Regions from separate parts of the Streptomyces sp. NPDC050423 genome, predicted to be linked through region 2. Evidence: riboswitches for the same ligand, from Rfam matches in the RefSeq annotation. Region 2 holds a riboswitch; each other region holds the start of a gene.

Evidence for each region. A riboswitch is a leader RNA that binds a small molecule or an ion and turns the genes downstream of it on or off. The one in region 2 is predicted to bind cyclic di-AMP.
Region 1: another riboswitch for cyclic di-AMP. It lies ahead of AB0I52_RS15130 (M23 family metallopeptidase); the one in region 2 lies ahead of AB0I52_RS23945 (M23 family metallopeptidase).
Region 3: another riboswitch for cyclic di-AMP. It lies ahead of AB0I52_RS13660 (transglycosylase family protein); the one in region 2 lies ahead of AB0I52_RS23945 (M23 family metallopeptidase).
Region 4: another riboswitch for cyclic di-AMP. It lies ahead of AB0I52_RS07900 (NlpC/P60 family protein); the one in region 2 lies ahead of AB0I52_RS23945 (M23 family metallopeptidase).

What each region holds. Positions count from the first base shown of each region.
Region 1 covers NZ_JBFAJY010000017.1:32,147-36,978, forward strand. The annotation lists gene AB0I52_RS15115 (GNAT family N-acetyltransferase) at 1-380, opposite strand, end outside; gene AB0I52_RS15120 (HPr family phosphocarrier protein) at 553-834, shown strand; gene AB0I52_RS15125 (GntR family transcriptional regulator) at 1,014-1,721, opposite strand; gene AB0I52_RS15130 (M23 family metallopeptidase) at 1,897-2,733, opposite strand; cyclic di-AMP (ydaO/yuaA leader) riboswitch at 2,747-2,913, opposite strand; gene AB0I52_RS15135 (pitrilysin family protein) at 3,125-4,507, opposite strand; gene AB0I52_RS15140 (pitrilysin family protein) at 4,534-4,832, opposite strand, start outside.
Region 2 covers NZ_JBFAJY010000034.1:65,368-70,199, forward strand. The annotation lists gene AB0I52_RS23925 (flotillin family protein) at 1-536, shown strand, start outside; gene AB0I52_RS23930 (hypothetical protein) at 629-949, opposite strand; tRNA gene AB0I52_RS23935 (tRNA-Met) at 1,242-1,315, shown strand; gene AB0I52_RS23940 (PP2C family protein-serine/threonine phosphatase) at 1,632-2,714, shown strand; cyclic di-AMP (ydaO/yuaA leader) riboswitch at 3,008-3,161, shown strand; gene AB0I52_RS23945 (M23 family metallopeptidase) at 3,173-4,324, shown strand; gene AB0I52_RS23950 (aldo/keto reductase) at 4,467-4,832, shown strand, end outside.
Region 3 covers NZ_JBFAJY010000015.1:5,896-10,727, reverse strand. The annotation lists partial or broken gene AB0I52_RS13670 (cytochrome P450) at 544-1,024, shown strand; gene AB0I52_RS13665 (transglycosylase family protein) at 1,130-2,110, shown strand; cyclic di-AMP (ydaO/yuaA leader) riboswitch at 2,423-2,594, shown strand; gene AB0I52_RS13660 (transglycosylase family protein) at 2,599-3,345, shown strand; gene eno (phosphopyruvate hydratase) at 3,620-4,832, shown strand, end outside.
Region 4 covers NZ_JBFAJY010000007.1:78,730-83,561, reverse strand. The annotation lists gene pcrA (DNA helicase PcrA) at 1-2,149, opposite strand, end outside; cyclic di-AMP (ydaO/yuaA leader) riboswitch at 2,423-2,588, shown strand; gene AB0I52_RS07900 (NlpC/P60 family protein) at 2,587-3,750, shown strand; gene AB0I52_RS07895 (hypothetical protein) at 3,846-4,199, opposite strand; gene AB0I52_RS07890 (NlpC/P60 family protein) at 4,557-4,832, shown strand, end outside.

The sequences.
Region 1 (4,832 bases), on a different contig from region 2:
CCCTGGTGCGCGTCCTGGACGAGGAAGGCGACCTCCGCCTCGTCCGCCGGGGCCGACGCGGGCCTGCCCTGGGCGTCGATCCGGTCGTAGCGGACCGTGGCGATGAACTCGCCGCCCACCATGACGGCGAGTCCCACCCGGTCGACGTAGTCGTGATGGGTGAAGCGGTGGACGTCCTTGGCGGAGAGCCGGGGGTAGGGAGCGAAGAAACGGTAGTACTTCGACTCCGGGGACACCTGCTCGTAAAAGCTGACCAGTCGTTCGGCATCGTCCGTGGTGATCGGCCTGATCCGCGCGGTGCCGCCGTCGCGGAGCACCACGTCCGCCTCCCAGTGGTCGGGGTAGACGTGATGCGGACTCTGCTCCGGAGAGGGCTCCATGGGCAAAGCGTACGGCTCGGTCAGCGGTCGCGTGGGGGTCGGGGCCGGGGCAGTCTGAGGGTGGCCGGTCGACGGTACGAGCGGCCCGCGGACGTGTCGCGGGTCGGCTGGAGCATCACACACTGCATGAGAGACTGGTCTAGACAACCATTGATTCGTGAAGGGCAGAACCATGGCTGAGCGCCGCGTCAACGTCGGTTGGGCCGAGGGCCTGCACGCCCGCCCCGCATCCATCTTCGTCCGTGCGGCCACGGCCTCCGGGATACCCGTGACCATCGCCAAGGCCGACGGCAATCCGGTGAACGCCGCGTCCATGCTCGCGGTGCTCGGGCTCGGTGCCCAGGGCGGCGAGGAGATCGTTCTCGCTTCCGAGGCCGACAACGCCGAAGCTGCTCTGGACCGTCTGTCCAAGCTGGTCGCCGAGGGGCTCGACGAGCTTCCGGAGACCGTCTGACCCAGCGGTCACGACCGCCGAAATTCCTGCGAAAGAGCCGCGACACCCCCGACCGGGAGTCGCGGCTCTTTCGTGTGCGCGGGAATGACGAACCATGGAGAAAAACCCACGCGGAATAATTCAGGGCAGCAAGAAGAAGGCGCCACTGAATACCCTGTTCCTTGTATACGGCTTCATTGTTAATGCCGGCCGCTCGGGGTGTTTACGGCAGGTTGCGAAGTCCTCACCCGGCCGGCGCGGGGGACGGCGGCACCCGGCCGGCCGGCGCGGCGCAGCCGGTGGGCAGCGGTGGCCCGCTCGGCGTGCTGGGCGGCCAGCGCCCGAGCGCGTTCCGCGTCGCCGCGCGCCACGGCGTCCACGATGGCCCCGTGCTCGGCCCAGGAATCGGCCGGACGGGCCGGCTGGTCGACCGCGTACATCCAGGCGATCTTGTGCCGGAGCTGGGTGAGCAGCGCGATCAGGCCGGGGCTGCCGGAGGACTGGGCCAGCGTCTCGTGGAACCAGCCGCCCAGTGAGCGCAGATCCTCGCCCTCGCCCCGGCGGGCCCGCTCCTGACCCAGCCTGACCAGGCCGCGCAGCACCTTGAGGTGGGCGTCGGTGCGGCGCTGGGCGGCACGGGCCGCGCCGAGCGGCTCCAGCAGCATCCGGACCTCCAGGAGGTCGGCGGCCTCCTGCTCGTCGGGCTCGGCGACACAGGCCCCGGCGTGCCTGCGGGTGACCACGAAGCCCTCGGACTCCAGGGTGCGCAGCGCTTCGCGTACCGGGACGCGGGAAACCCCGTAACGGCGCGCGAGCACCTCCTCGGTGAGTCGGCTGCCGCGTTCGAAGACACCGGAGACGATGTCGTCACGGATTGCCGTGCATACCGAATGCGCCGGAATGCGCATGTCCGAACCTCCGCCTCAGTCCCCGCGGAACGCGGCCGATCGACGCCTGTCCTGTGACTCTATTGCAATGCGGTCGCATTTCCGATGCCGGGTGGAAATTCATGAATATCTTTTGGACACGACGAAGGCCCCGGCGGGCTGCCGGGGCCTTTCACCGAAGCGCTTCGCGCGTCGGTCAGACGGTGACGCCGTGGGCGCGCAGATAGGCGACCGGGTCCATGTCGGAGCCGTACGACGGCGTGGTCCGGGCCTCGAAGTGGAGGTGCGGTCCGGTGGAGTTGCCGGTGGAGCCGGAGAGGCCGATTCGCTGCCCCTGGCCGACGCTCTGGCCGACGGAGACGCCGATCGAGGAGAGGTGGCCGTACTGGGTGTAGGTGCCGTCCGTCATCCGGAGCACGATGTTGTTGCCGTACGCGCCGCCCCAGCCGGCCTCGACGACCGTGCCGGCGCCGACGGCGACGACGGAGCTGCCGGACGCGGCGTGGAAGTCGATGCCGGAGTGGCTGCCGGAGGACCACAGGGAGCCACTGGACTTGTAGCCGGTGCTCACGTAGGAACCTGCGACGGGGAGCTGGAAGGTGCCCAGCCGGGCGCGCTCGGCGGAGCGGGCGGCACGCGCCTCGCTCTCGCGGGCCGCCTCGGCCCTGGCGGCGGCCTTGGCCTTCGCGGCCGCCCTGGCCCTGGCGTCGGCCTTCTTCTTGGCGTCAGCCTTCTTCTCGGCCTCGGCCTTCGCCTTGGCTTCCGCCTTCGCCTTCGCGGCGGCATCGGCCTGGTGCTGCTGCGCGTCCGCCTGCGCGTCGATCCGGTCGGCCAGGTCGCCCTCGATGGCGATGGCCTGGGAGAGGCCTGTCTCGTCGGTGGCGGGGGTCTCGGCGTCCGCGGCGAGGGCCGGGGAGGCCAGGGAGCCGATGACGCCGGTGGTGGCCAGGGTCGCGATGCCGACGGCCTTCGCGCCGCAGCGCGTCAGACGGCTCGGGGCACGGTGCTTCCCCGTGGCACGGGTGAACGCCATGAAGTGGCTGGTCCTTTCCTTCCTTCTCGCCTACCGGGTTAGCTGACGGGTTCGGAGCAGGAAGGTCTCCTACGGATCCCCCGGCCTCACTGAGGCATGGGCACCCGATTCACCCCAGGGACTGCGTGGGTCCCCGGCTCCCCGGGCTCGCGCCTGACGGGGACTCGGCGATGACTGCCCGGTACGTCACGGATGCGGCATACGAGTGGCGGACAGCCGAGCCGACGCTAAGCGGGGGCACTTCCCCACACCAAACGGACAGGCGGATTTGTAGCACATCCCACAGGGCAGACAGGTAACCTCTCCCCTAAATCGGACAAAAGGGAAGGCCCTGGCGGAGGGTGATCTGCCAGGGCCTTCCTTTTGCCCCACTTTCAGGAGGATTGAGCGGTCAGCCGGTGACGACCGAGACCTCTCCGATGCCGAGGGCCCTGACGGGCTGCTCGATCTGTGCGGCGTCCCCGACGAGGACCGTGACCAGCCGGTCCCCCGGGAAGGCGTTGACCACGGCCGCCGTCGCCTCCACCGTGCCGGTGTCCGCGAGGCGCGCGTACAGGTGCGCCTGGTAGTCGTCCGGGAGGTGCTGCTCGACCTGGTCCGCGAGGGTGGCGGCGACGGAGGCCGCCGTCTCGAACTTCAGCGGTGCGACGCCCACGAGGTTCTGCACGGCCGTCTCGCGCTCCGCGTCCGTCAGACCCTCCGCGGCCAGGGTCCGCAGCACCTTCCACAGGTCCTCCAGCGCCGGACCGGTGGACTCCGTGTCCACCGAGCCGCTGATGGCGAGCATCGCTGCGCCCGTCGCCCCCGAGGCGGCGTCCCGGGCCGAGGAGCGCAGCACCTGGGCGAAGGCGCGCACGCCGTAGGTGTAGCCCTTCTCCTCGCGCAGCACCCGGTCCAGGCGGGAGGTCAGCGTGCCGCCCAGGCAGTACGTGCCGAGCACCTGGGCGGGCCAGACGCTGTCGTGCCGGTCGGCGCCGATCCGGCCGAGGAGCAGCTGCGTCTGCACCGCTCCGGGGCGGTCCACGATCACCACCCGGCCGGTGTCGTCGGCGGTGATCGGCGGGACGGGGCGGCGCTCCGCCGTGTTGCCCGACCAGTCGCCGACGGTGTCGGCGAGCAGGGCGTCCAGGTCGATGCCGGTGAGGTCACCGACGACCACGGCGGTCGCGGTGGACGGCCGGACGTGGGCGTCGTAGAAGGCGCGGACGGCCGCGGAGTCGATCCGCTCCACGGTCTTCTCGGTGCCCTGGCGCGGGCGCGACATGCGGGCCGTGGCCGGGAAGAGCTCCTTGGAGAGCTGCTTGGCAGCGCGCCGGGCGGGGTTCGCCTGCTCGTGCGGGATCTCGTCGAGCCGGTTGTTCACCAGCCGCTCGATCTCGCTGTCGGCGAAGGCCGGTGCCCGCAGGGCCTCCGCGACCAGACCGAGCGCCTTGGCCAGCCGGGAGGCGGGAACCTCCAGGGAGACCCGGACACCGGGGTGGTCGGCATGGGCGTCCAGAGTGGCGCCGCACCGCTCCAGCTCGGCGGCGAACTCCTCGGCGCTGTGCTTGTCGGTGCCCTCGGACAGGGCGCGCGACATGATCGTGGCCACCCCGTCCAGGCCCTCGGGCTCGGCGTCCAGCGGGGCTTCGAGGAAGATCTCGACGGCGACGACCTGCTGGCCGGGGCGGTGGCAGCGCAGCACCGTGAGGCCGTTGGGCAGGGCGCCGCGCTCGGGTGCGGGGAAGGCCCAGGGCCTGGCCGCTCCCGGGGCGGGCTGCGGGTGGTACTGCATCGAAACTCCAGTCGCGGCAGCGTCGGTCACTTGTCCGCTCCTTCGTGCGCGTCGGTGTCGTTGGCGGCGTCGGCTTCGGCCTCTTCGACGGGCTCCGCCGACTCGACCGGCTCGTAGACCAGCACCGCCCGGTTGTCCGGCCGCAGCTGGGCCCTGGCGGCCGCCCTGACCTCCTCGGCGGTGACGTCGAGCACCCGGTGCACGGCGCTCAGGGCGAGCTGCGGGTCACCGAACAGCACGGCGAACCGGCACAGTTCGTCGGCCCGGCCCGCGACCGTACCGAGCCGGTCCAGCCACTCGCGCTCCAACTGTGCCTGGGCGCGCT
Region 2 (4,832 bases):
CGTCGCACGAGGTCATCGACGAGCAGACCGCGCTGGCCCAGCGCCAGGCGGGACTGGCCGCCCAGCGGCTGGAGGCGGAGGTCGGGCGCCCTGCGGACGCCGAGGCCTACCGGCAGCGCACCCTGGCCGAGGCCGCTCGTGACCAGGTGAAGTTCGAGGCGGACGGAAGCGCGTACGCCGAACGGACCCTCGCCCAGGCCCAGGCGGACGCCAATACGGCCCGCGCGGTTTCGCTGCGGGAAGGCAACCAGGAACTCATCGCGGCCAACCGCATCGTGGAGAACCTGCCGGCCCTGGCCGACGCGGCCGCCCGCGGGATGTCGGGGGCCAGCCTCACCGTGCTCAACGGCACCGACGGTGTCAACGAGATGGCGGCGGGCGTCGTCGGCCAGGGGCTGGCGATCCTTCAGTCGCTCCAACGGGGTACGGACACGGGGGCGACCCCGGACCGCGACACGCGAAGCCGGAACCAGGGCCAGGGCCAGAACTCGGACTCGGACCGGGACCGGACACCCCGGATCGCCGACGCGGAATGACACGGGCGGGGACCGGGACCGACGGCCGGGACGGCTCGCGGGGCGGACGCGGGAGCCGTCCCGGTACGGCTACGGCTCCGGTACGGCTACGGCTACGGCTCCGGTACGGAGACCGGGGGCGCGACCGCCTTCGCCGCCTCCGCCCGCGCGGTCGATGTGACCTTCCGGTGGTGCGCGAGGATTCCTATGAAGCCTGCGAGGAACCCGCTGACCAGGCCGGATACCGCGTGATTGACCGCGTTGGCCGACTCGCTGTCCGGCATGCCGATGATCGCGTAATTGACTCCCGCGCTCATCACCGCCCCGATCACTCCACCGATCACGCCGCTGATGACGGCACCGCGCAGCGGTGAGGCCACAGCGGCTGTGGGAGCGGACGCGGGGACGGGGGCGGGAGTGAGCGGTGCGGTCATCGGCGGAGGCCCTCCAGTCAGGCTGCGATGAGAGACCGGGAGCGGCTTGCGGGGCGCGGTGAAGCGGGCGGTCCCGGGTCTGCTCGCACGGGCAGCCCACCGGTCCGGGGGATGCAGCAGATACCTTGCGACAGAACACGTGTTCCTCGCAACACCTTCTCAATTTCGACACTCTGACGTTCGTGGCACGGTTCGTCGGGAGGACTGCCGGGGGAGAGGGAGCAGGGGGGCGGGGGACGTGCGCGGGGTGGTCATGAGTGCGTCGAACATGCCGTAGAGTTGTGTTTACCGACGCGGGGTGGAGCAGCTCGGTAGCTCGCTGGGCTCATAACCCAGAGGTCGCAGGTTCAAATCCTGTCCCCGCTACTGAAGAATCAGGCCCGGTACGCATAAAGCGTGCCGGGCCTGATTCGTTTGTGCATGTGTGCGTTCGCCGAGCCATCGGGCCATCGGGCCATCGGCCCGCCGGCCGGTGCGACCCGCGCCGCGCACGTACTCCCATTGGCCGCCGAGGAGTAGCCCCGCGACCGCGCTCCGGAAAGTCTGGAGGTGGTGCGCGGTACCGTCCGCGGCCCTGAGCGCACCGGGCAGGAGAGCACAGGTGGCGAAGCGGGAGCAGCGCCGAGGGAGGCGTGCCGGCCAGATCCGGAACCGCCGTTTCGTCCGGGCGCTGCCTGGGGTGATGATCATCGGCGCGTTGGTGTTCGACTTCTTCACCCCGGCCGCCTTCACGGCTGTCCCGCTCTTCGCCGCGGCCCCGCTGATCGCCGCGCCGTTCTTCTCGCTGGCGGGCACCATCCGTGTCGGAGCCGCCGCGCTGGTGGCCGTCGCGGTGCTGCGGCTCTACCACGGCGCTCTGTTCCAGGTCGTGCCGTCCATCGAGCTCCTCACGGTCCTCACCGTCTCCGTGCTCGCGGTCTTCATCAACGGCGTCGTACGGCGCAGCAACGAGCAGCTGGCCTCCGCGCGGGTCATCGCGGAAACCGCCATGCGCGCGGTGCTGCCGACGCCGTCCGACCGGATCGGCGGCCTGTACGTGGCCGCGCGGTACGAGGCGGCGCAGGCGGACGAGTTCGTCGGCGGCGACCTGTTCTCGGTCACGGACACCCCGTACGGGGTGCGGCTGGTGGTCGGGGACGTGCGCGGCAAGGGCCTGGACGCGGTCGAGGCGGTGGCGGTGATCATCGGCGCGTTCCGGGAGGCCGCCGAGCAGGAGCAGTCACTGGAGGGGGTGGCTCAGCGGCTGGAGCGTGCGCTGGCGCGGGAATCGAGCAGAAGCGGCGGCCTCGACGCGGTCGAGGGGTTCATCACCGCCGTCCTCGCCGAGATCCCGCCGGATGAGACCCGGATGCGGATCGTCAATCGCGGCCACCCCGAACCCCTGCTGCTGCACTTGGACGGGGCGCTGGACGTACTGCGGCCCACGTTGCCCGCACTGCCCCTGGGGATGGACCTGGGTGTGTGGCCGGACCGCTCCGACGAGTGGGAGCTGCCCGCCGGGTCGACGCTCCTCCTGTACACGGACGGCCTCTCCGAGGCCCGTGACGCCGCCGGGGCCTTCTACGACCCCGCGGAACGGCTGCGCGGACGGATCTTTCAGGGTCCCGAGGAACTGCTGTCGGCGCTGACCGATGACGTACGGCTGCACACCGGTGGGGTGACGACCGACGACATGGCGCTCCTCGCGGTCGCGCGCCCCATCGAGGGTCAGCCGGAGCGGCGCACGACCGTGAGGATAGTGGGTCTGGGGGATGGCACCGGGTGAGGGTGAGGGTGAAGGGGTGGACGGGGGAGAGGGTGAGCAGAGGTGCGGGTGAGGCTGCGGCCGATGCCACCGTGCGTAACCGTAAGGAACCCCTCCGCATAACATTTGACGCAACGTCAGAAAACGGATAACGATTGAGGGGCGATCAACTCGCCCGATTCCACCCGGTTGTGTCCCCTAAGTCCAGGCCAATGACGTGAATGATCAGTTGGAACGGCTTGGAATCGGACCCGTGTGTCTATTAACGTTCGATAACGCAGCGCGGTTGTCCCAGCCGCCGTCAGAGGCGGCACCGTGCGCGAGCGCCGAATTCCGCAAGGGAACCGGGGAACCACCTACATGGGGTGAATCGGGCATCTCTGTCTCGTCGAGAGACGGAGGAACCCGTAGGAGACCTTCCTGCTCCGAACCCGTCAGCTAACCCGGTAGGCGAGAAGGAAGGAAAGGAGTGCGCCCCAGTGGCGTCCAACAAGCCTGCCCCCGAAGCCCCCTCCCGGTTCGTACCCGAACACGGAAATGACTTCGGAACCGGGCCCGGTGCCGTCTACGGCACCCACCACGGAACCGCTTACGGAACCGATCGGGGCAGCGAGTTCGGCAACGGCTTCCTGGCCGACGAGACCGAGTCCGGCAAGGCGTGGGAGGAATGGAACCCCACCGAGGAGTCCGTCCGCCCCGTACGCGGCAAGCACCGCGTCGCCAAGCAGCGCAACGGTCTCGCCCGTAGCTCCACCGTCCTCGGCGTCGGTGTCATCGCGGCCGTCGGCGCGGGCGGCATGGCCTCCGCGCAGAGCAAGCCGCCGGTCTCCATCTCCCTTCCCGACGCCATCTCGGACAAGCTCCCCGAGGCCAGGTCCCTGCCGGGCGTCGGCGCACTGTTCTCCAGTGGGTCCGAGGCGGAGAAGGCCGGGACCGAGACCGCTTCCGCCCCGCTGACGACGGCCGGCATCACCACCACCGAGGCCGAGCAGGGCACGACGGACGCCGGCGAGGCGCTCCGCGCCCGCATCCTCCAGCAGGCCGAGCAGCAGCAGGACTCCGCCGACGCGGAGGCCAAGGAGGCCGAGGAGAAGGCCGCCGCGGAGAAGGCGGCCGCCGAGGCGAAGACGCAGCAGGACGCCGCGGAGGCCAAGGTCGCCGCCGCGAAGAAGAAGGCGGAGGCAGAGGCGAAGAAGAAGGCGGAGGCCGCGCGGCTCGCCAAGCTCGCCGCCAGCTACGCCATCCCCACCTCCTCGTACACGATCACCTCGACCTTCGGCGAGGCCGGTTCGATGTGGTCCTCCGGCTACCACACGGGCCTCGACTTCGCGGCGCCGACCGGTACCCCGATCAAGGCCATCCACAGCGGCACCGTCAAGTCGGCCGGCTGGTCCGGTGCTTACGGCTACCGCACGGTCCTGGAGCTCGAGGACGGTACGGAGCTGTGGTTCTGCCACCAGTCCTCGATCGGTGTCGGCGTCGGCCAGAAGGTCACCACCGGGGACACCATCGGGCGCGTCGGCGCGACCGGCAATGTGACCGGCCCGCACCTTCACCTTGAGGTCCACACCCCGGACGGCACCGGGATCGACCCGATGACCTGGCTGCGCGCCCGGGGCCTGACGGTCTGAGCAGGCCGCCGCCGAACCCCGGCAGTCCTGACGCTCACCCCCCGACGTCGGGGCTGCCGGTCTGCCGCTGCCTCCGTATCCGTAGCTGCACACGGCACGGAACAACGGAATAGCGGAGACGGTGGAACGAGTTGTTCCATCCATGACTTCTCTCCGCAAGCTCGGATCGTCCAGCCTTCAGGTCTTCCCGCTCTCCCTCGGCGGCAACGTCTTCGGCTGGACCGCCGACGAGGCGCAGTCCTTCGCCGTGCTCGACGCGTACGCGGCGGCAGGCGGCAACTTCATCGATACCGCGGACTCGTACTCCTCCTGGGCCCCCGGCAACGAGGGCGGCGAGTCGGAGACCCTCATCGGCAAGTGGTTCGCGGCGCGGGGCAACCGTTCAGACATCGTCCTGGCCACCAAGGTCGGCTCCCACCCCTCGTACAAGGGGCTCTCCCCCGCCACCGTCAAGGCCGCGGTCGAGGAGTCGCTGCGCCGGCTCGGTACCGACCACATCGACCTCTAC
Region 3 (4,832 bases), on a different contig from region 2:
TCCTGGTGAGGGCGTCCGAGTGGGTCAGCAGCCGGCCGGGGGACAGGGAGAAGTACGAGAAGCGTGTCACCGACTTCGCCGGGAAAATCGCGAAGCAGGAGGACCTCATCCACCGGCAGGTCCCCGCGTACATGAAGGCCGGCGTCGACCCCCTCGTACTCAAGGCGGGGTTGAAGGAGATGCAGCAGGAGCCGGCCGAGTACCGCAAGCAGCTGGGCTTCGCCGAAGAGTGGTTGCAGGCGTACGCGGAGCACGAGCGTCAGGCCCGCAACCTCGTCGGCATCGCGCACAACGCCGGCCAGCCCCTCGACAGCATGACGCTGTTGGAGCGCAAGGAAATCTTCGACATCCGGGAAGTCGAAGAATCACTTCACTTCGAAGTACGACATCCGCGCGCAGTTCTCCGGCATGCTCCACAGGCTCCGGCAGGGGCTGTCATGGGCCGGCATGCCCCTTGCCTGGGGCCCGATCAATCCCATGTGGGAACGCCGGCTCTTCTGGTGGAAGCGAGGCTCCCAAGGACAAGGGGACGCCGTGACCTCCCAGCGGCTCCAGCGGTCCCTGGCGGCGGGGGAGACCGAGCTGCTCGCCACCGGCGTCGAGGAACTGCTGCGTCACGACGGCCCGGTGGAGCTGGCGACCTGGCGGTTCGCCAACGGGGCGCTGACGATCGGCGGGCAGCGGGTCGCCGAGGGGGACCCCGTCCTCGTGGTCCCTCGCGGCCGCCGACCGGGACCCCGGACGCTTCGGTGCTCCGGACACGCTGGACCTCGCACGGCGTGACAATCAGCACCTCGGCTACGGGCACGGCATCCATTACCGCCTGGGAGCACCGCTCGCCAGGCTGGAGGGACAGGCCGCGCTCGCCACGCTGCTGAAACGCCTTCCGGACCTGCGGCTTGCGGTGGAACCTGGCGATTTGTGCCGGCGTGGCGGGCTCATCATGCGCGGACTGCGCGCGCTTCCGGTGGAGTTCACCCCCGGGCCCACTTCCAGGGAAGGTGACACGCTGTCAACTCTGTGACTTTTACGTGATCTCTGCTGCATCGACTTGTGACACACGTTCGAGTCCCGCTAGGTTCACCGTTCGACTCACCCGTCACTCGTCAGTCACACGGAAGGCATTCCCATGGGCTCCGCGAACGGCAGACACCGTCGCCCTCGGCAGGCACCCGCGATCATCGTCGCCGCAGGCGTGACCGGCTCGGCCATTGCCATCCCGCTGCTCGGCGCGGCCGGCGCGCACGCCGCCGACGCCTCGACCTGGGACCGGGTGGCGGAGTGCGAGAGCGGCGGCATGTGGAGTGCCGACCTCAGCAACGGCTACTACGGCGGCCTGCAGTTCTCGCAGGAGGTCTGGAAGTCGTACGGCGGCGAGTCCTACGCCCCGCGCGCGGACCTCGCCAGCCGCTCGCAGCAGATCGCCGTGGCGGAGAAGGTCCTGGACGCCCAGGGGCCGAAGGCGTGGCCCAGCTGCGCGGTCATCTCCGGCCTCGCCGTCGACGGGTCCCTGCCCGGCGTCGACCCGGGCAGCACGCGGTCCGCCGACCCGGCCGAGAGCGCGGACCCGGCCGAGAGTGCGGACCCGTCCGCGAGTGCCGCCCCGTCAAAGAGCGCCGGCCCCTCGGACGACGCGTCCAAGGGCGCGACGAAGGCCCCGTCGGACGACGCCACGGCCGACACCGCCGACAAGGACCGTACGCCGGACGCCTCGGCCTCCCCGTCCGCCACGCCCTCGGCATCCGGCTCCTCCGGCGCGACCGCCCCCTCGGGCACCCCGGACGCCTCGGACGCCCCGGACGGGTCCTCCTCGGACGGGGAAGCGGGCGGCAGGCACCGCGGCGCGCCCGCCCCGGAGGGAGCGGGCAGTGACCGGGACTCGGGGCGGCACGCCTCGCGGGGCGAAGGCGACGCACGCGACAAGGGCGCACCGGCTGCTGACGGTACGTACACCGTCCGGCCGGGCGACAACCTCTGGGCGATTGCTGACGCACAGAAGCTGCCCGGCGGCTGGCCCGAGCTGTACGAGGCCAACAAGGCGACGGTCGGTTCCGACCCGGACCTCATCCTTCCCGGCCAGAGCCTCGATCTCGGCGTGCAGGCCGGATGAGGGCGGCCGCGGAAGCGGTCTGATCAACAGCCGAAAACGCCTCAAATCCGGGGCGCTTAAGAGGCCTATGTCCCACTTTTGACTAAGTGAGACATGGGTCTCTTCGCGTGAACTGGCGCGTCTTGTTCGGGAGCTCCCCCCGCAGCCCTTCCGACCTGCGCAAACATGTGTTTTTCAGATGCAATTATGGACCGCTTATCCGGTATGTCCTTCTTTGAATGTGGGGGTTGCGTGTGTTTACGGTCGGAACCGCTCGCACCGCGGGCCCCGTCGATCGTCACGCCGAATCCTGCCGTCGGTCGAAGGGAACAGACGCGTAAAGCGCCGTAGGCAGGAGCGGGGGACCCAGGTAAGTGCCGGGCCCGATCGTCGCAAGACGCATCAGGACCGGCTTGGGGTTAAGTCGTGCGCTAGGACGTGCGACCGGGCAACTCACTTGGCCCGAACCCGACAGCTCACCTCGTAGGCGTCGGTGAGGAGAAGTCTCGATGCTGCTGAACAGCAAGGGCAACAAGCACCGCCGCCCGTCCAAGGCCGTCCGTTTCGCCACGCTCGCCGGTGTGACGGGTGCCGCCATCGCCGTGCCCCTGATGGGTGCCACCGGCGCCTCCGCGGCCTCCGTCTCCACGTGGGACGCGGTCGCCCAGTGCGAGTCCGGCGGCAACTGGTCCATCAACACCGGCAACGGCTACTACGGCGGTCTGCAGTTCTCGCAGTCCAGCTGGGCCGCCGCCGGCGGTACGCAGTACGCGGCCCGCGCCGACCTGGCCAGCAAGTCCCAGCAGATCGCTGTGGCCGAGAAGCTCCTCGACATGCAGGGACCGGGCGCCTGGGCCTGCGCCGGCGCCGGCAACCTGAGCAACGACGGTGTCGACCCGGGCGTCGACACCGGCTCCACCGCCCCCAAGACCGAGACCGCTCCGAAGCAGGAGTCGGCTCCGGCCCAGCAGGCCGAGCCGAAGAAGGCCGAGCGCACCGAGGCCCCCGCCACCAACCGCTCGGACCGCTCGACCGCCCCCGAGGCCGGGCAGAAGAAGACCGTCACCACCCCGACCGGCGAGAAGGTCAAGAAGGGCGACGGCGAGTACAAGGTCGTCACCGGCGACTCGCTGAGCCAGATCGCGGCCGACCACGACGTCAAGGGCGGCTGGGAGAAGCTGTTCGAGCTGAACAAGGACATCGTCAAGGACGCCGACATGATCTTCCCGGGTCAGCAGCTCCACCTGGTGAAGTAGTTCGGCACTCTCCTCGCTGAGCGCCCCGGCCCGGCCGCACCTCCCCCCGTGCGGCCGGGCCGGGGCTCACCGCTTTCCGCGTCGATTGTTCAACTGTTGTAGTTACTGGCCAGTAAATTTCTGGCCGTTTGCCCTGCTGTGCCTGCTCTTGGGTCCTTTTTCGTCCCAGGGGACGGGCGGACGGCCGACTGAGACGGCCGGGCCGGTTAGGCTCTTGTCGCAAGGCCAAAGTGACCCTGCACAACCAGCGTCATATCCCAGAAGGAGATGCCTCGTGCCGTCCATCGACGTCGTCGTAGCCCGGGAAATCCTCGACTCCCGGGGCAACCCCACGGTCGAGGTCGAGGTTGGCCTCGACGACGGCAGCACGGGTCGTGCTGCTGTTCCGTCCGGAGCCTCCACCGGTGCGTTCGAGGCCATTGAGCTTCGCGACGGTGACCCCAACCGCTACCACGGGAAGGGCGTCGAGAAGGCGGTCCTCGCCGTGATCGAGCAGATCGGCCCGGAGCTCGTCGGCTACGACGCGACCGAGCAGCGGCTGATCGACCAGGCCATGTTCGACCTGGACGCCACCGAGAACAAGGGCTCGCTCGGCGCCAACGCCATCCTCGGCGTCTCGCTCGCCGTCGCCCACGCCGCGTCCGAGGCCTCGGACCTGCCGCTGTTCCGCTACCTCGGTGGCCCGAACGCGCACCTGCTGCCCGTCCCGATGATGAACATCCTCAACGGTGGGTCGCACGCCGACTCCAACGTGGACATCCAGGAGTTCATGATCGCCCCGATCGGCGCGGAGTCCTTCTCCGAGGCCCTGCGCTGGGGCGCCGAGGTCTACCACACGCTGAAGAAGGTCCTGAAGACCAAGGGCCTGTCCACCGGTCTCGGTGACGAGGGCGGCTTCGCGCCGAACCTGGAGTCCAACCGCGCCGCGCTCGACCTCATCGTCGAGGCCATCAAGGAAGCCGGCTACGCCCCGGGCAAGGACATCGCGCTCGCGCTCGACGTCGCCGCGTCCGAGTTCTACAAGGACGGCAAGTACGAGTTCGAGGGCAAGTCCCGCTCGGCCGCCGAGATGACCGAGTACTACGAGGAGCTCGTCGACGCGTACCCGCTGGTCTCCATCGAGGACCCGCTGTACGAGGACGACTGGGCCGGCTGGAAGGTCATCACCGACAAGATCGGCGCCAAGGTGCAGATCGTCGGCGACGACCTCTTCGTCACCAACCCGGAGCGCCTGGCCCGCGGCATCGAGGAGGGCTCCGCCAACGCCCTGCTCGTCAAGGTCAACCAGATCGGCTCGCTGACCGAGACCCTGGACGCCGTCGAGCTGGCCCAGCGCAACGGCTTCAAGTGCATGATGTCGCACCGTTCCGGCGAGACCGAGGACGTCACCATCGCCGACCTCGCGGTCGCCGTGAACTGCGGCCAGATCAAGACCGGCGCCCCGGCCCGCTCGGACCGTGTCGCCAAGTACAACCAGCTGCTGCGCA
Region 4 (4,832 bases), on a different contig from region 2:
ACTCCAGGTGCTGCTCCGGGATCTCCTCCAGGAACCGCGACGGCGGGTTGTACGAGGGCTGGCCCCAGGCGCTGCGCATCGCCGCCCGGGTCAGATAGAGCCGCTCGCGGGCGCGGGTGATGCCGACGTAGGCGAGCCGGCGCTCCTCCTCCAGCTCCTTGACCTGGCCCAGCGCCCGCATGTGCGGGAAGACGCCGTCCTCCATGCCGGTCAGGAAGACCACCGGGAATTCGAGGCCCTTCGCCGTGTGCAGGGTCATCAGCGTGACGACTCCGGAGCCGTCGGTGTCCTCGTCGGGGATCTGGTCGGAGTCCGCGACGAGCGCGACCCGCTCCAGGAACTCGGAGAGGGTGCCCGCGCCCTCCTCCTCGCCGCGGTCCTGCTCGAATTCGAGCGCGACGGCGGCGAGCTCCTGGAGGTTCTCGATCCGGGTCTCGTCCTGCGGGTCGGTGGAGGCCTGGAGTTCGGCGAGGTAACCGGTCCGCTCCATGACCGCCTCCAGCACCACCGCGGGGCCCGCGCCCGACTCGACGATCGTGCGCAGCTCCTCCATCAGCGTGTTGAACCGCTTGACGGCGTTGGCGGAGCGCGCGGCCATGCCGTACGCCTCGTCGACGCGGCGCAGCGCCTGCGGGAAGGTGATCTTCTCGCGCAGCGACAGGGCGTCGATCATCGCCTCGGCCCGGTCACCGATGCCGCGCTTGGGCACGTTGAGGATGCGGCGCAGCGGGACCGTGTCCTCGGGGTTGGAGAGGACCCGGAGGTAGGCCAGGACGTCCCGGACCTCCTTGCGCTCGTAGAAGCGCACACCGCCGACGACCTTGTAGGGCAGGCCGACCCGGATGAAGATCTCCTCGAAGACACGGGACTGCGCGTTCGTCCGGTAGAAGATCGCGACGTCGCCGGCCTTGGCGTCGCCCGCGTCGGTCAGCCGGTCGATCTCGTCGGCGACGAACTGCGCCTCGTCGTGCTCGGTGTCCGCGACGTAGCCGGTGATCCGGGCGCCTGATCCGGCGTTGGTCCAGAGGTTCTTCGGGCGGCGGCTCTCGTTGCGCTCGATGACGGCGTTGGCGGCGGACAGGATCGTCTGGGTGGAACGGTAGTTCTGTTCCAGCAGGATCGTGGTCGCGTCCGGGTAGTCCTCCTCGAACTGGAGGATGTTGCGGATCGTGGCGCCCCGGAAGGCGTAGATCGACTGGTCCGCGTCACCGACGACGCACAGCTCGCCGGGGGCGTCGGCGGCACCGGCCGGGCCGACCAGTTCCCGTACGAGCGTGTACTGGGCGTGGTTGGTGTCCTGGTACTCGTCGACCAGGACGTGCCGGAAGCGGCGGCGGTAGTGCTCGGCGACGTCGGGGAAGGCCTGGAGCAGGTGCACCGTCGTCATGATGATGTCGTCGAAGTCCAGCGCGTTGGCCTCGCGCAGCCGGGACTGGTACATCGCGTAGGCCTGGGCGAGCGTCTTCTCGAAACCGTCCGCGGCCTGGCCGGCGAAGGTCTCCTCGTCGATCAGCTCGTTCTTCAGGTTCGACACCTTCGCCGTGAACGACTTCGGCGGGAAGCGCTTCGGGTCGAGGTCGAGATCGCGGCAGACCAGGGCCATCAGCCGCTTGGAGTCCGCGGCGTCGTAGATCGAGAACGAGGACGTGAAGCCGAGCCTCTTCGACTCGCGGCGCAGGATCCGGACGCACGCGCTGTGGAAGGTCATGACCCACATGGCGTTGGCGCGGGGGCCGACGAGCTGCTCGACGCGCTCCTTCATCTCGCCGGCGGCCTTGTTGGTGAAGGTGATCGCCAGGATCTGGCCGGGGTGCACGCCCCGCTCGGCGAGCAGGTGGGCGATGCGGTGGGTCAGTACCCGGGTCTTGCCCGAACCGGCCCCGGCGACGATGAGCAGCGGGGACCCCGCGTGCACGACGGCGGCGCGCTGCTCGGTGTTCAGCCCGTCGAGCAGCGCGGCGGCGTCGATCACCGGGCGGTGGGCCCCGTCGCGGTAGTACGCGTCGCGGGGCGGCGGGGGCCCGTCGAACACGCCCCCGAAGAGGTCCTCCGGCACCGCTTCGGGTGCGGAGTCCTCGGGGGGCGGCGGGGGCCCTTCCTCCGCGTGCTGGAGGCCGGCCAGGAAACTGTCGTCAAAGAGGCTGCTCATCGCTGTCCGAGTCTAGGGCCTGTCCGGCGGATCAAGGCCGGGGCCGCATGGCGAACCGCACACCTCCGCGCACCGCCGCGCGGGCACCCAGAGCGATGCCGGACCCACACTGCGTGGACGGATCCCGCGCCTGACCTGCCCGCACCGCGTCCACTTCACCAAGGTCACGAAAATGTATCGGGCATATCGAACATCAACCTTCACAGCGGCACCATGAGTTGGCTAGCGTGCACGTTCGGGCGGCCCGTACCCCCAGAGGCGAACCACGCCGAGCGGGCGTCCACGCCGAATCCTGGGCTGCCCGTACGGAGTCCGGAACCGGGGACCCACACGCAGCACCGGGGTGAATCGGTCCGAATCCCCCACCTGGACCGTAGGGCAGCCTTCCGTTCCGCCCGAACCCGACAGCTAACCCGGTAGGCGGTCCACGGAAGGAGATGCCGGCCTTGGCGTCGCATCGCAAACCGCGCCCCCGGGTGCGCAGCACCACCCCGGCCATCGGGTTCACGACGGCCGCACTCGCCTCGGTGACCCTGCTGTCCACGCAGAGCGCGCTGGCGGCCCCGGCCCCGAAGCCCAGCATCGAGGACGTCCAGAAGAAGGTCGACGACCTCTACCGGCAGGCGGGCACCGCGACCCAGCACTACGACCAGGCGAAAGAGGCGTCCGCCAAGCAGCGCACCAAGGTGGACACGCTGCTGGACGACATCGCCGAGCGCGCCGACAAGCTGAACGACGCCCGCCGGACGCTCGGGAACTACGCCGCAGCCCAGTACCGCGACGGTGCGCTCGCGCCGACCGCCACCTTCTTCCTGGCGAACGACCCGCAGTCGTTCTTCGACCAGACCCACCTCATGAACCGGATGGCCGCGAACCAGCAGCAGGCCGTCACGGACTTCCGTACGAAGCAGGCCGAGGCGTCGAAGAAGCGCGCCGAGGCGGTGACGGGCCTGGAGACGCTCACCGCGTCCCAGACCAGGCTGCGCACCAGCAAGCGGAACGTCCAGGACAAGCTGACCGAGGCCCGCACGCTGCTGTCGAAGCTCACCGCCGAGGAGAAGGCTCGCCTCGCCGAGCTGGAGCAGAAGAAGAAGGACGAGGCCGAGCGCAAGGCGGCGGAGCTGGCGAAGAAGCAGGCCGCCGCGGAGGCGGAGGCCGACCGCAAGGCCAAGGAGGCCGGGAGCGGGACCGGCACGGGCACCGGGAGCGGCACGGGCACCGGGACGGGTTCCGGCTCGGACAGCAGCGCCACGACGAAGGCCGAGAAGGTCCTCGCGTTCGCCAGGGCCCAGATCGGCAAGCCGTACGTCTGGGGGGCGACCGGCCCGTCCTCGTACGACTGCTCGGGGCTCACCCAGGCGGCCTGGAAGGCGGCGGGCGTCAGTATTCCGCGGACCACCTGGGACCAGGTGAACGTCGGCACCCGGATCGCGACGGCGGATCTGCGGCCCGGGGACCTGGTCTTCTTCTACGACGACATCAGCCACGTCGGCATCTACAAGGGCGACGGCATGATGATCCACGCGCCGAAGCCGGGGGCGAACGTGCGCGAGGAATCGATCTACTACATGCCGATCTACGGGAGCGTGCGGCCCGGTTAGGGGCGTTGCGGTACGGCGGGTGGCCCCGCGGGAAGCGGCCACCCGCCGGCTGCTGCCCGGTCAGGTCGGGTCGCGTCGCGTCAGGTCAGGTCGCGTCAGGTCCAGAGCGTGGCGATGAAGATGTTGACGACCGTCAGTCCGCCCACCGCCGCGAAGAGACCCTTCTCGACCTTCTCCTCGTCCCGCTTGACGTAGACGATCCCGAGGATGACGACCAGGATCAGCAGCTTGATGCCGATCTTGACGTTGTTCACGGGGTGGTCGTCGGCCTGGTCGAGCCCGACCAGGGCGATACCGGTGACCAGCATCGTCAGCGCGCCGTGCAGCATCCCCGGCACGAAGCGCGCGGTCCCCGCCCCCATCGCCTTCATCTGGGTGAGGAAACCCCCCAGCAGGGCGGCGATTCCGATGATGTGCAGGGCGACGAAGACATCGATGAGTACACGCATGGTTCCGCACCTTAGCCCTGGCCGTATCAGCCTGCCGCAGCCAGGTGAGGCTTACTGGAGGCTTGACCGACAAATGCACCAATTGCCTGACTCTGGTGCAATTTTTCCGGTCATTCAGCAACAACGCTGCACTAAATTCGGGCAATAGGCGTCATTACGACTCCTGCCCGTGCCCCGGGTTTAGCGTCCCTACCAGGTGACCGGATCACCGCCGCTCCGCACCCGGACGGCACCGTCCGGTCGCCCCGCCGAGAGATCCGGCGGCGGGCCGCTCCCCCTGTTGGTGACCCGCCGCCGGACCGGGCGGGCCCGCCGGTAGGCCCCGACGGGCAGTCGACAGGAAGGACCCCCGCCCTCGTGGCCGCGCACCGGAAACCCAAGCAGCGCCCTTACACCGGCTCTGCCGCCCGCACCGCAGCGACCCTCGCCCTCGCCGGGGCCGCGACCGCTGCCGCGCTGCCGGGATCCGCGCACGCCGACCCGACGCCCACTCCCGCCCGGGTCAAGGCCGAGGTGGACCGGCTGTACCGGGAGGCGGAGGTCGCCACCGAGCAGTACAACGGCGCGAAGGTAAAGGCGGCGGCCACCGCCGAGTCCATCGACGCGATGCGCGACGAGGCCGCCCGCAGGACC